Regions from separate parts of the Paenibacillus sp. FSL R10-2748 genome, predicted to be linked through region 2. Evidence: riboswitches for the same ligand, from Rfam matches in the RefSeq annotation. Region 2 holds a riboswitch; the other holds the start of a gene.
The links. A riboswitch is a leader RNA that binds a small molecule or an ion and turns the genes downstream of it on or off. The one in region 2 is predicted to bind cyclic di-GMP.

Region 1: it holds a riboswitch for cyclic di-GMP, as region 2 does, so the genes downstream of both, NSS66_RS05255 (glycosyl hydrolase) here and NSS66_RS16255 (collagen binding domain-containing protein) in region 2, are expected to answer to the same signal.

The regions. Positions count from the first base shown of each region.
Region 1 is NZ_JBBOTK010000001.1:1,098,172-1,104,844, reverse strand. Features, by position in the region: gene NSS66_RS05270 (UDP-glucose dehydrogenase family protein) at 1-1,178, shown strand, start outside; gene NSS66_RS05265 (hypothetical protein) at 1,442-1,588, shown strand; gene NSS66_RS05260 (sugar phosphate nucleotidyltransferase) at 1,844-3,220, shown strand; cyclic di-GMP riboswitch class I at 3,376-3,456, shown strand; gene NSS66_RS05255 (glycosyl hydrolase) at 3,470-5,050, shown strand; gene NSS66_RS05250 (hypothetical protein) at 5,099-6,673, shown strand, end outside.
Region 2 is NZ_JBBOTK010000005.1:32,222-38,894, reverse strand. Features, by position in the region: gene NSS66_RS16285 (stalk domain-containing protein) at 1-119, shown strand, start outside; gene NSS66_RS16280 (winged helix-turn-helix transcriptional regulator) at 218-601, opposite strand; gene NSS66_RS16275 (NAD(P)H-dependent oxidoreductase) at 791-1,465, shown strand; gene NSS66_RS16270 (TIGR02328 family protein) at 1,570-1,950, opposite strand; gene NSS66_RS16265 (DUF445 domain-containing protein) at 1,984-3,240, opposite strand; gene NSS66_RS16260 (AraC family transcriptional regulator) at 3,834-4,715, shown strand; cyclic di-GMP riboswitch class I at 4,766-4,846, shown strand; gene NSS66_RS16255 (collagen binding domain-containing protein) at 5,040-6,673, shown strand, end outside.

The sequences.
Region 1 (6,673 bases), on a different contig from region 2:
TTGAGGAATTGATCGCGTTGAATCTGGAAGCGGGCCGGTTGGAGTTCACCTCGGATTTGGCCGATGCGGTACGCCGCTCGGATATCGTAATTTTGGCGGTAGGTACGCCTTCTCTGGCTAACGGCGAGGCGAATTTGTCGTACATTGAACAGGCGGCCGCTGATGTTGGGAAAGCCATGAACGGGTATAAGATTATTATGACCAAGAGTACTGTACCTGTCGGAACGAACGAAAAGATTAAGGACGTGTTGGCTCGTCACACGAGCTTGTCTTTCGATATCGTCTCCGCGCCGGAGTTCCTGAGAGAAGGCTCAGCCATCAATGATACGCTTCATCCGGATCGCATCATTATTGGTTTGGACAATACAGGATTGCGTGAAACCATGGTCACTCTGCATCAGGTCTTCACGGATAAAATCTATGTGACGGATATCCGTAGTGCTGAAATGATCAAATACGCGTCCAATGCGTTTCTGGCAACTAAAATTTCGTTCATTAACGAAATCGCTAATATTTGCGAAAAGGTTGGCGCCGATGTAACCTGTGTGGCTGACGGTATGGGTATGGACAAACGGATTGGCTCCTCTTTTCTACAAGCAGGGATCGGGTATGGTGGCTCTTGCTTTCCAAAAGACACAAATGCGCTTATCCAAATTGCAGGTAATGTAGACTATGAATTTAAGTTGTTGAAATCGGTGGTCGAGGTGAATACCGACCAGCGCTTTATGATTGTATCCAAGCTGCGCGAATCGCTGGGTCAACTGAACGGTGTGTCGATTGGCATTTGGGGCCTCGCCTTCAAGCCAAATACAGATGACATCCGCGAAGCTCCAGCACTGGAAATCGTAGAAACGCTCATTCAGGCAGGCGCTATTGTCAAGCTGTATGATCCCATTGCGATGGATAAATTCAAGGAGCGCGTGGATCACCCGAATATTATGTGGTGCTCATCCCCACAGCAAGCCGCTGAAGGTAGCGACGCTGTGTGCCTGTTGACTGATTGGGAAGAGTTCAAAAAAGTTGATCTCGTACAACTGGCCTCCATTCTGCACAAACCGGTTCTCATTGACGGTCGTAACGTATTCGCTGAGGAACAGATCCAAGGCTCCGGGCTGGAATACTACTCCGTGGGTCGTCCGCGGATGAGTGGGTGGAATCGGGATAAGGTGGAAGTTTAAACGTGACAGATTAAAAAGTGACTGTGGCGGTGTTGGAGGCGCTGAAGGCGCTGCGCGTGCAGATTGTTCTTCCGATTGCTGTTACCCCCGGATTTTCTGGATTATATAAAACATTCAAAGGTTAAAATCCGGGGATAAAGGCAAACGCTGACGCTTCTTCAGAACAATTCTGCCCGCTCCGCTGCTTTTCGCCGTGGAGTCACAATTTTTAAACTCCCACCTTATGGGGGGAGTAGAAGGGCAGATCAGAAGGAGCGGCGCGGTTGATGCCGCTCCTTCCGATCAAGCGGCGCTGCGCCGCCCCTGTGGAGCAAGCACTACCATGCGGATACGCTATGCTGCTCCTGCGACGCAAAGACGCCATTGCTGTTGCCGAAGGCGTGAGATTTTTACAGGCTGACCGGACTTAATAATGTCTGGTCGTGCCTTTTGCACCACAAGGTATGATCGATATGATGCATTTTTTGAGTAGCGAAGGGTTGGATTTGAATCTGGAGAAGCGATAGTGTTCGCCTTTGGACCGGGATTCAAACCTTTATACGATTTTATACAATCGAATGAATCCCGGTCCAACAGCGATCGTAAGATCAAATCCAGCCTGTAGCGGACTACTCAACCCTGCCCCATCCGATCACCCATACATTATAGAGAGGAAGTGGAGAGTTATGAAGCTCGTACTTTTGTCTGGTGGTTCCGGTAAAAGATTATGGCCTTTGTCCAACGATTCCCGTTCCAAACAATTTTTGAAGGTACTGGAGAGCCCGGAGGGGATTTCGGAATCCATGGTACAGCGGGTATGGAGACAATTGGGAGACAACGGATTATCAGAATCTTCGTTTATTGCGACAGGGAGAGCACAGGTCGAAATGATCCAGAGTCAGGTCGGGCCGAATACGCGCATTATTGTTGAGCCGGAACGCAGAGACACCTTTCCTGCGATTGCGCTGACAGCGACTTATCTATATTCCATTGCAGGTGTTTCACCTGATGAAATTATAGCAATATTGCCTGTAGATCCTTATGTTGAGGATGCTTTCTTCGCTTCCGTAGCCCAGCTGGAACATACGCTTCAGGAGAGTGAAGGCAAGCTTGCTTTAATCGGGGTTGTCCCTTCCTATCCTTCAGAGAAATATGGTTACATTATTCCGAAAAACGATGCCACTCAAGGTAGCACAGGCTACCGTGAAGTGAGCCATTTTCAAGAGAAACCCGACCGGGAGCAGGCGGAGCGTCTGATTGAACGCAATGCTCTATGGAACTGCGGGGTTTTTGCATTCAAATTAAGTTATTTGCTGGATATCTTGGCATCCAAGGGGTTGCCGCTTAATTATGAAGAAATGCAAAAGCAATACGCATCTCTGGAAAAAATCAGCTTTGACTATGAAGTAGTCGAGAAGGAAAAGGACATCGTAGTTCTTCCGTATGATGGTTTTTGGAAGGATTTGGGTACCTGGAATACGCTCACAGAAGAAATGTCTAATCAACAAGTGGGCAGAGGTGTAGTAACGGAGGATTGCGTCAATACGAGCCTTATTAACGAGTTAGACATTCCTGTGGCGATCATTGGAACGAATGATCTGATCGTAGCCGCTAGCCCGGATGGCATTCTTGTGACCAATAAGGCAGAAAGTCCTCGCATTAAGGAAGTGCTCAAGGCTCATGATCAGCGTCCAATGTATGAAGAACGTCGTTGGGGACAGTATCGGGTTGTGGATTATGTCAAGTATGACGAGGGTAACGAGGTATTGACCAAACGAATCCGCGTACGGAAAGGCAAAAATATCAGCTACCAGCTTCATTTCAAACGAAGTGAAATCTGGACCATTATTAGCGGTGAAGCGGAAATTATTTTGAATGAGAAGCTGCACAAAGTGAAGGCTGGTGACGTAGTACGTATCCCTGAAGGGACGAAGCATAGCATTTTGGCAGTGACCGATGTGGATTTTATTGAGGTGCAGACTGGCTCTGAGTTGGTTGAAGAGGATATTGTCCGCTTTTGTATGGATTGGAATGAAATTTCCCGTCACCAATTTATCTCCTAATTATTTTCGTAAAAACGAAAAAAAGACGAATTCATGAAAATTCATAGCCTAAACTGTCGAAATTGGGCGAAAACCTGTAAATTCATGAACATGACCTATTAAATTTTGGTAAAAAAAAGTCGATACTTAGGGTAAGAAGGAATCCAAACTCCTTCCAACGATAAACGCAGCCCTGTCGAAAGGCAGGTACGCAAAGCTAAAGGGCCTTCCACAAGGATGGCAGCCTGGCTACCGAAAGGAAGAGCGAAAGTGAGATTCAATTTTATTCCTCTGTATCGACTGATACGTCATGTACTCCCCGTTGTTATGCTTTTTTCATTGTTGCCCGTCGGTTTTGGAGATTCTCTGTCGGTGGCGAATGCCGCTTCATTACAACCTGTTAATTCGGACGCTTCTACTCAGGCCCGTGAACTATACAATTATTTACTCAACATCTCAGGGAAAAAAATAGTCACCGGTCAGCATGATTATTTGGAAAGTCCAGATGAATTAAGTAACAAGGTCCAAAAAATCAGTCAGGCATATGTTGGTGTACACGGCTATGAGATGGGAGCTACCTCTGGTCAATCTGACGCTACGGAAGCAGCACAACGTAAAAATGTCGTCGATAGTGCTATCCGTTGGGACAGATCCGGTGGAATTGTGACGATGACTTTTCATGAAGCGCTACCAGGTAGGCCACTGACTTGGGCCAATGTACAGGCGAAAGTAAGTCAGGCAGAGTTCAACAAATACGTGACTCCAGGTACTGCGCAGTATAACCTCCTCATTGCCGATCTGGATAAGGTCGCTGTATCGTTAAAGCAGCTTCGTGATGCAGGGGTTCCGGTTTTGTGGAGACCTTACCACGAAATGAATGGTGACTGGTTCTGGTGGGGAAACAAAACTAATTTCAATCAGCTATGGAATATCATGTATGACCGTTTTACAAACACACATCAATTGAACAATCTGCTGTGGGTATGGAGTCCGAATGCGCCCAATTCGTATACTGTCCCGTATACCCCAAAATACCCGGGGGATGACAAAGTGGACATTTTGGCAGTAGACATTTACAACAATGATTTTAAGCAAAGTCATTACGAAGGTCTGCTCGGGCTGGCACGGAATAAGCCGATTGCCATTGGGGAGCACGGTGAGATGCCTAGTTCTGAGGTATTGCAGGCTCAACCTAAATGGGTATATTCCATGACTTGGGGCAAGATGCTGACTGAGAATAACACAACAAATCAAATTCAGGATTATATGAATGATTCGAAGAGTTTGACGCGGGATGATGTGAAAAATGGGCTGGCAGCAATCGAACAACCTGGGACAGACGTACCGACCTTACCGGACGAGGGGCAAAGTGAGCCTATCCCGGCTCCGACTCCGGCTCCTCCTTCCGTTCCTGATGTGGTATATGTGAACGGGCTGCAGGGCGAATATTTTAACAATATGAATTTGAGCGGAAGTCCTGCTTTGATCCGTACAGATAGCAAGCTGGACTACAACTGGCGTGCCAATGCAGCTGATCCAAAGGTGAATGCCGATCAGTTCTCGGTTCGCTGGACGGGTAAAATCAAACCGCAATATAGCGAGACCTATACGTTCACAACGATATCTGATGACGGTATCCGTGTATGGGTAGATGGCAAGTTGGTTATTGACAGCTGGTTCAAACAAAGCTGGACAGAGCGTAAAGGCAGTATTACTTTGGAAGCAGGCAAAATGGTAGATTTAAAAGTGGAATACTATGATGAAAAAGGCGACGCGATGGCACGTCTAATGTGGGAAAGTCAGCATGAAGCGAAAGCGGTGATTCCCGGAAACGCTTTGTTTCTTCCTTGATTGATACTCTTTCCCGGTCAAAAAATTTGAGGAGAGAGGGTGGATCATATGATAAAAAAATGGTTATCCCATAGGTATTCAGTAGTTTTATCTGGACTACTAGCGGTCGTAGCTATAGCGATGATCGCTTGGTTTATATACACGCCTTCAAGAAGCGCAGAATTGCAGACGGATAAAATAGCGGCTGCCAGTCCAGTATGGAAGCTGGGTCAGAGGGATGACTCTTCAGCGGAATTCAAAGGTGTGGTCGGTAGGGATAATATCGATATTTCTACAGCAGCTGCCTCTACCGAATCGTCTGCTAAAGGATCATTGTCAGCATTGTCGGAAGCAGAGAGTACAACAGTTCCGGTATTGCTCAGCAGTGGAGATATTCCTCCCGGTTTGAATGCGTCCACGAACCCTGAACTGACACTCCAGTATAAGCTGAATCAGATTCCTCCCAATGGTATGATATTCCGTGTTCGGATTTTGGATGCGGGCAAAGCAGTCCCGCAAATGGCTGTATTTTCAAATCATCAGCTGTCCGGTATTATTCAGATTGCCGGGGTTTCCGGTACTGGGAGTGCTTATAATTTCAAAAACAACTACGAGCTGTATATACCCAAAGAGCAATTGCAAAGCGGTGTTAACGTACTCAAGCTAAAGACAGCGCGCTGCCTATACTGCTCCTCTGCAGAAGATAAAAATGTGTGGTGGACTTGGGATGACTTGAGCTTGGAGACGTTAGCTTCACCTGCGACCGAACCGGTACACGGTAAATATATACTGACCGGAACAAATGTGAACAATAAAGAATTTTATTATGATCAGGGTGCAGTTAAGCATTTACCATACGTTCTCAAGTGGCTGGGCATTGCTTATAGTGGCAACGTCATGAGGGTCACCTGTGCCAGTAATGTGGGCAAGGCCTGTACAGACGTGGATGATTACTATCAAACGTTAAAGCAGTATAATATGCAATCGTCTGCTTTGTATTTATATACAGGTGATATTAAGCTGCAAAAAGATGGTTCTCTACCAGAGACGGCCAAGCAAAAGTTGCGCGATTATGTAAAAAAATACGGTTCTTATCTTCAATATTATGAAGTAGATAACGAACCTGGATTATTTAATCGCTCCAAGGCGGTAAACCTGGCTGTGGCCAAGTGGTTGAATACAGAAGGCAAGCAATTGGCACCGCATCTCAAAACCGTAGCACCGGGCTGGGCCTACTGGCCAACGTACTCTACCAAGGCATGCAAAAATCAAACCAGTGGTACGCAAAAATGCGGTGACCCAGATGGATGGGAACGGGACCCGGCGCAACGTAAACAGCTGGAGGAAGTCACCGACCTGACCAATGGACACGCCTATGGTGAATCGTATAATGAAGAGGGCGGGGGCAGCTTCGTCCAAAATTTGAAAACCTTCGGCGGTTCGAGCAATGGACTGGCGAAAAAGATGCTGAACACAGAGTTCGGTACCAATGATACGCATCGAGACAATCCAGATTACGGGGCTAGTCAGCCACAAGCAGCTGCATTCGACCGGATTATGCGTTCGCAAATTGGGTTTGCCGATATGTTTATCCAGCACGCTGCTTTTTATAAAGATTATACGCTGTTTAAAACAGGCTTCGAT
Region 2 (6,673 bases):
TTAACGCCAAGATCGGTTTAGCCAAACGTTATGACCTCAAAGGAATCGCTATCTGGCGCTTGGGCATCATTGGAGAAACGGCCTGGACGCAGATGAACGAAGCCATCGAGTTTAAATAAGTGTACATTTTATCTAAATAACCCAGACCTTATTCCGCCCGCTAATGATTTCTTATGCGTCTTCTATGAAATCATTTGGCGGGCTTTCTTCATGCCCTTTAACAAAAGTGCTTGCCTGATTTGGAAGTTGTCGTCACAGGCTCGCAACCCTGTTCTCCATAGAAGATCCCCCAGTCTCTCATAAAATCCAGCAACGGCCTTAACGTATCTCCCAACGGGGTAAGCGAGTATTCCACACGCGGTGGGTTCTCATTATAAATTTCACGGTGCACAATGCCATCTCTCTCCAGTTCACGCAACTGCAAGGTTAGCATCCGTTGTGTAATATTAGGCAAGGTCCGCCGAATTTCGTTATAGCGCCGCGGTCCTGTCGTCAAATGATACAAGATGACTCCCTTCCATTTTCCGCCTATAACCCCGACGGTTTTCGCTACCGGACATCCAAAATTAACGCTAACTGCATGTTCCATCTCCTGTGCCATGTATACCCCTTCTTTCTGTAGAATGTGTAAACCAATAGCCCCAGACGTATGACAAGGAACAAATATGTGCGTACTTGTTCCCTGCAAAAACTTTCTATATGATAACTATATATTCGATATCAGCTCTCATTATAGTAGCAGAAAACCCATAGAGTACCAACTAAACCCATATCAAAAGGAGTACATTTTATGTCTAATACATCAGCTAAAAAACAGGAAATTCTGGACGCCTTTCTGTTCAGGCACGCCACGAAAGAATTCGATCCCAATCGCATCATACCAGAAGAGGATTTTCAGTTCATTCTCGAAACCGGGCGACTTTCTCCAAGCTCCGTTGGTTTTGAACCATGGCAGTTTGTAGTTGTACAAAATCAGGCATTGAGAGAAAAGCTGGCTGCAGTTTCCAGCGGCGGTCAAAAGCAGATTCCTGCGGCTAGCCACGTCGTCCTGATTTTGGCGCGCAAGGATGTTCGTTATGATTCTCCTTACGTGGAGTATATGTATAAAGAGGTTAAAGGTATGTCTGAGGAGGACTTTGCCTCACTGCCAGGCCGCTATAAGATTTTCCAGGGTGAAAATCAACGCTTACTGGAAAACGAACGTACGTTATTTGACTGGGCTTCCAAGCAAACCTACATTGCCTTAGGCAATATGATGACAGCGGCGGCTCAGATCGGTATTGATTCCTGTCCAATTGAGGGCTTTAACTACGATCAGGTGCATGCCATTTTGGAGGAAGAAGGACTGCTAGAAAACGGGCTGCTCGATATTTCAGTCATTGCTGCCTTCGGTTATCGCGCTCATGAACCCAAGCGGGAAAAATCCAGACAACCACTGGAAAAGGTCACCCGCTGGATTCTGTAATCTAATATCCCGAGTCTCTCCCCCAAGCACTGAACACTGAAGCATCAAAAAAGCGGGCTTGCGGCACTTCATCTGAATGATGAACATACCGCAGCCCGTCTTTTTTAGGTCACTTCAATCTCTATTAAAATACCCTTGGAAGCCAGGTTATCCAGGCACTCCTTCATATACTCATCGTCATGCTCCACATATGCACCCGCGCCTGCCAGTTCCTCACCCAGCTCCGCCTCCCAAGGCTCACACTGCTTACCGCGATACAACGGCTGTTCCCATAGTGGATCAACATTGTACCCTCTGCTTTTCATTTCGTCCATAATGAGCCTATGATAGCGCACCAGCAGCATTGGGTGATAATCGAACACATAATTCACGGTGGCGTGTGGCTTGCCCCACCCATTCCCGCGCAGGGCACAGCACTCACGATGTTGCCCCAACAGTTGCGGACGGGGTAACCTGTCGATTAAATGTTCATGCCAAAGCCTCATGCTTCCACAACCCTATCTGTAGCTTTTTCTGGTCTATTGGATTAGCATACGGATACCTGTCAGCACAATGCCGATCAGGAAGCCTGTAACTGCGCCGTTAATACGTATCCACTGCAAATCCTGTCCCAGTTTGTCCTCCATCAGTGCAATCAGGGATTTGTTATCCATTTTGTCTACATTTTCGCGTACCAAGTTACCAATTCGACTATGGTTGGCTTCCACCAGTCCAGTAATACCTTCCACAATTCGCACATTGATCTTGTCCAGCAGCTCGGTATTCCCTCTTAAATCAGTCAGCATCCGATCCAATAGCGGTAAAATATAGGTCTGCACATAGCTTCCGTCTTCCATGTAGTCCAATAAGCGTATACGCAGTTCTTCCATTTTGCCCAGCACTGACGCATCGCCTTCCCAGGCTTCAACAAGGCTATCCTTCCAGCCGTTCAACCCTTCCTGAACCGTATCTTTCGTCGCCAATCGGGTCACCTGTGTTCTCAGACCATCCAGCACGGCCTGGCGGCGCGGGTGCTCTTCCCTTTGCAGTTCTGCTACCTGATCCAGCAGGAAATGACGAATCATTTCACCCATACGCTCTTCGTTCAGATAGCCTAGGAATGCGTTCAAGGCAAACTGCATCAGCCCGCTCACCTGCAAACCACTAACAGCCTGCATCCCTAAGGTGCCCAGCGTATAACCCGTTTCGGGTCGCAAAAGCCAGGACTCTGCTTGCTCCAGCGTATAATCCAGTGCGCGGCGATCATAGCCCTTCTCGCTGGTCTGACGAGCAAGCGCCTCTAGCAGCGGTCCGGTGTCAAAGTCAGTCACCTGCCGCTTGAGCTCTGCCACGATGACCGGAGCCAATTCCGCGAGCGGGAGCGACTGGACGAGACGCTTGGCAAGAACATCTATGGATGCCGCCGCCTCCGGCGTGCGCATTCCTTTTTCCACACCGCCCAGTACCAAATCGGCCAAACGAATATCTGCAATTTTAGACGCAATGCTGTCTTTGTTTAGCAGGTTATTTTCCACGGTACTCACCAATGCATTCGTGAGCTTGTCCCTATTTTTAGGAAGCAGCGCCGTATGTGGTATCGGAATGCCTAGCGGATGACGGAACAAAGCAGTGACAGCGAACCAGTCTGCCAGTCCCCCTACAAGTCCTGCCTCAAAAGCTCCGGCTAATAAACGAGCCCAGCCATATTGCTGGAAGGGCAATGTGGCTGCAAAGCCTGCCCCTAGAATAACGAGCGACCAAGCCGCTGCGGTTTTCGTACTTTTTGGTTTTCCCATCCTGTAATCCTCCAAACTGACTGTCGAGTAAGTAAAGCACTATACCTGTATTACCCATCATATCATTGCCCGTGTCATTTCCAAAGTTGAAAGCACTTTTGATGAAACGCGCAAGGGCACTTTTTGCGTAATTTTTTATGCATATATCTCTCTTTTTTACATTCATGTTTGTGAACAAAATCACAGTACTGGGCCCAAACTCTTATTTTCAATAATAAGCCTTACGAACCATTTTAACAAAACCAAGTCCCAATTTTTTTAAACCGAAAGGAGAAGTGAACAAGAAAGTTGAATGGGCATAAGATACCTTTTTTCAGTACCATTTTGGTATTTGACCTCAGAAAGGATTTGAATCCATGATAACCCCAGATTCTTTCAACAGCATTCGACTTTTTCATATGGATTATCAGATTAAATATCCATAAAAAGCGAGACTCCCATAAAGCTCACACACATAATTTGATATATAGACATATTTGTTGTGATAAAATAAACTTTTATAAATAGGAAATCATGTTTAATCAGCCATTATATATTGGTAAATCAAACCAAGATATGCTAGATAAAATTGCTTTTTTGTAAAGGAATTGAATATGACAACAGACCAAAAAAACAACGTGGGCCTCTGGAATGGCGATCCGGTCGTAATTGTACGCACTCCCTCCGCTTTTGCCAAGCAATCCCTTTTATATATCCAGGAATTAGGCTACTTTCAAAAAACTTCTGCTTTTACGATGGAAAGGAAAGAACTTGCCTCTTTTTTGCTTGTCTTTACGTTGTCTGGTAAGGGAGAATTACTGTACCGGGACAAGAAATATATCATAAAACCTCAAGATTTGTTCTTTATTAATTGCGAGGAATATGTTCAATACAGCACCTCCGGTCATGAATCCTGGGAGTATATCAGCCTGTACCTGTATGGCAACCTGATCGAAAATTTTTACGAACAATTTGCCAAGCATAATAAACCGGTCATTTCCATGCATAATCCGCATATTATATTGGATAAGCTCCATGCTCTGATTTGCGGGCAGTCTGACAGAAGTCTTTCCGCTGAGCTGCTAACGTCCAGGCTCATTGGTGAAATACTAATGTGCATTTTGCAACATCCCTATGATCATCCGCATGTGAATGCTGAAACCCTCAGCGAAGTACGCCGGGTACAGCAATATTTGGATCAGTCCTACTGTGAGCGAATAACACTGGACTCGCTGGCAGACATGTTTGAATTAAACAAGTTTAATCTGGCTAAAAATTTCAAAAAGCAGATCGGTTTCTCTCCGATTGATTATCTCATTAATGTCCGTATCACAGCCGCTCAAAGCTGGCTTAAAACCAGTGACATGTCCATTGTGGATATCGCAAGGTACGTAGGGATTCCCAATACGAGCCATTTTATTAACCTATTCAAGGAGCATGTAGGAGAAACACCTCATTCCTTCCGCAAAAAATGGGGGAACCGTTCCAAGTTGTAAATGAGAGGTTACATGAAATCAGTTTGATAGATGATAGACGCACAAGCTATTCAAGTTAATGGCAAAACTGTCGAAAGGCAGTGACGCAAAACTATAGGGCCTTCCTATCCGGATGGCAGCCAGCTACCAGATGAACGAGCTTTTTATTATGTCTTTTTTACATAGATCCATCACAAATTGCTATGCCTCTCTCGAAGAAAGCCCTGATCGCTATGATCAGGGCTTTTTTTCTATTGGGATAGTCATGTCAGCCTAGCATGCTGAATATACTAATTTCGAACGAAGCATTGCCATATTACGATGAATAGGAGAATCACTTGGAGCATGAGAACAAAAATAAATGTAATGATCATTGCCTTATTGCTCATTGTCCAAAGCTTTTTCAGCGCAACGCTGGCTTACGCAGATGCTCCAGCCCCAGAACTGCCGCAGAGTGCTGTATCTGATCCTACACATACCGTTACAGATGCTGTATACGTTGTCCCAAACCTTGAACCTCCTGGGGAGATTCCTTCAAACACGGTCCCCTTCGTTCAAGGAGCAGTCAGTTCAAAGTCTCAACATGATGCAGCTCCGCAGAGCATATTAACGAAGTTGAGCCTGACCGACGAAGCAGGGCGTGTCATTGATGCGGTATATAGTCCCGGCAGCCAATTCGACATCGGATCAGCCATCCAACTAGGCTATGAATGGGAGCTTCCTGACAATACCTATAAGTCAGGGGACACCTTCACCTTTCATTTACCAGAACAGTTTGTCATCTACACTGATATCTCATCTCCGTTAGTCACTACCGATGGAACCGTGGGATACTTCACAGTAGATCGTCAGGGCAAGGTTATCATGACCTTTAACCAATATGTAGAGAATCACTCCAATGTCAGCGGCAAACTACAAGTTAAAACCGAGTTTACGAAAGAAACGGTGAAAGGCAGTACAGAGATCATCATTGCGATTCCGATCAAAGGCGGGGTGCAAACGGTCATCGTGAATGTAAAACCCCAGTCAGGGCCAACCCTAAGCAAACAAGGGAAAATAGCTGGCACAAACCAGATCGACTGGACCATTGATGTGAACAAACAGCTAAACACCGTAAAGCATGCCCTCATCACCGATCCCATTCCTTCAGGGCTGGAACTCAGAAGAGACTCTATCCGGCTCTATCATCTACAAGTCAATATCGACGGCTCGACCGTTGTTCGAGACCTAGTGAATGCAAGTGAATATGCCATTGAAGCAGATCAAGCCGGGACAGGGTTTGTGATTCGTTTTCAAGACGATAGCATTAACACGGCCTATCAGATTCAATATTCCACGCGTATTATTGGCGATAAAACTCGTTTCTCCAACACAGCAACGCTTTCAGGAGATGCGATAGAGAACGTTGTTGCTACCGCTACTGTTCAGGTGGAACGTGGTGAATTTTTGTCCAAAAAGGTTGAAAAATATGATCATGCCACACAAACACTCTCGTGGGCCATAAGATATAACTTCAGCGAGACAAAAATCCCCGAAGCCAAAGCTCTTTTAATTGATCATTTCAATAAAACTCAAGAATTGCTGCCCGGTTCTTTGAAAGTATTTAAGGGAAACACACTGGAGGAGCTCCCATCGTGGGCGTATACTGTCATCCCAGTTGATTATCCGGACCGCAACGGCTTCAAACTTCAATTCAACTTCGACGTAGATTCAGCCTATACCATCCGATACCAGACTCAAGCCAGAGGCCGTGTCTATGATAATGGAAAAGTTATAAACATCATAACCTCGGATGGAACGCAGAAGATTGTATCGACGGAAATCATAAGCGGAGTTATGACTAAAATGTATGACACACCCAATTACAACACCAAAATCATACCTTGGGTGATTACCATCAATACAGACTTGTACATCATGAAAAATATTGTCATTCAGGATGTGTTTCCAAACGGGGGCTTGGCTTTGTTACCGGACAC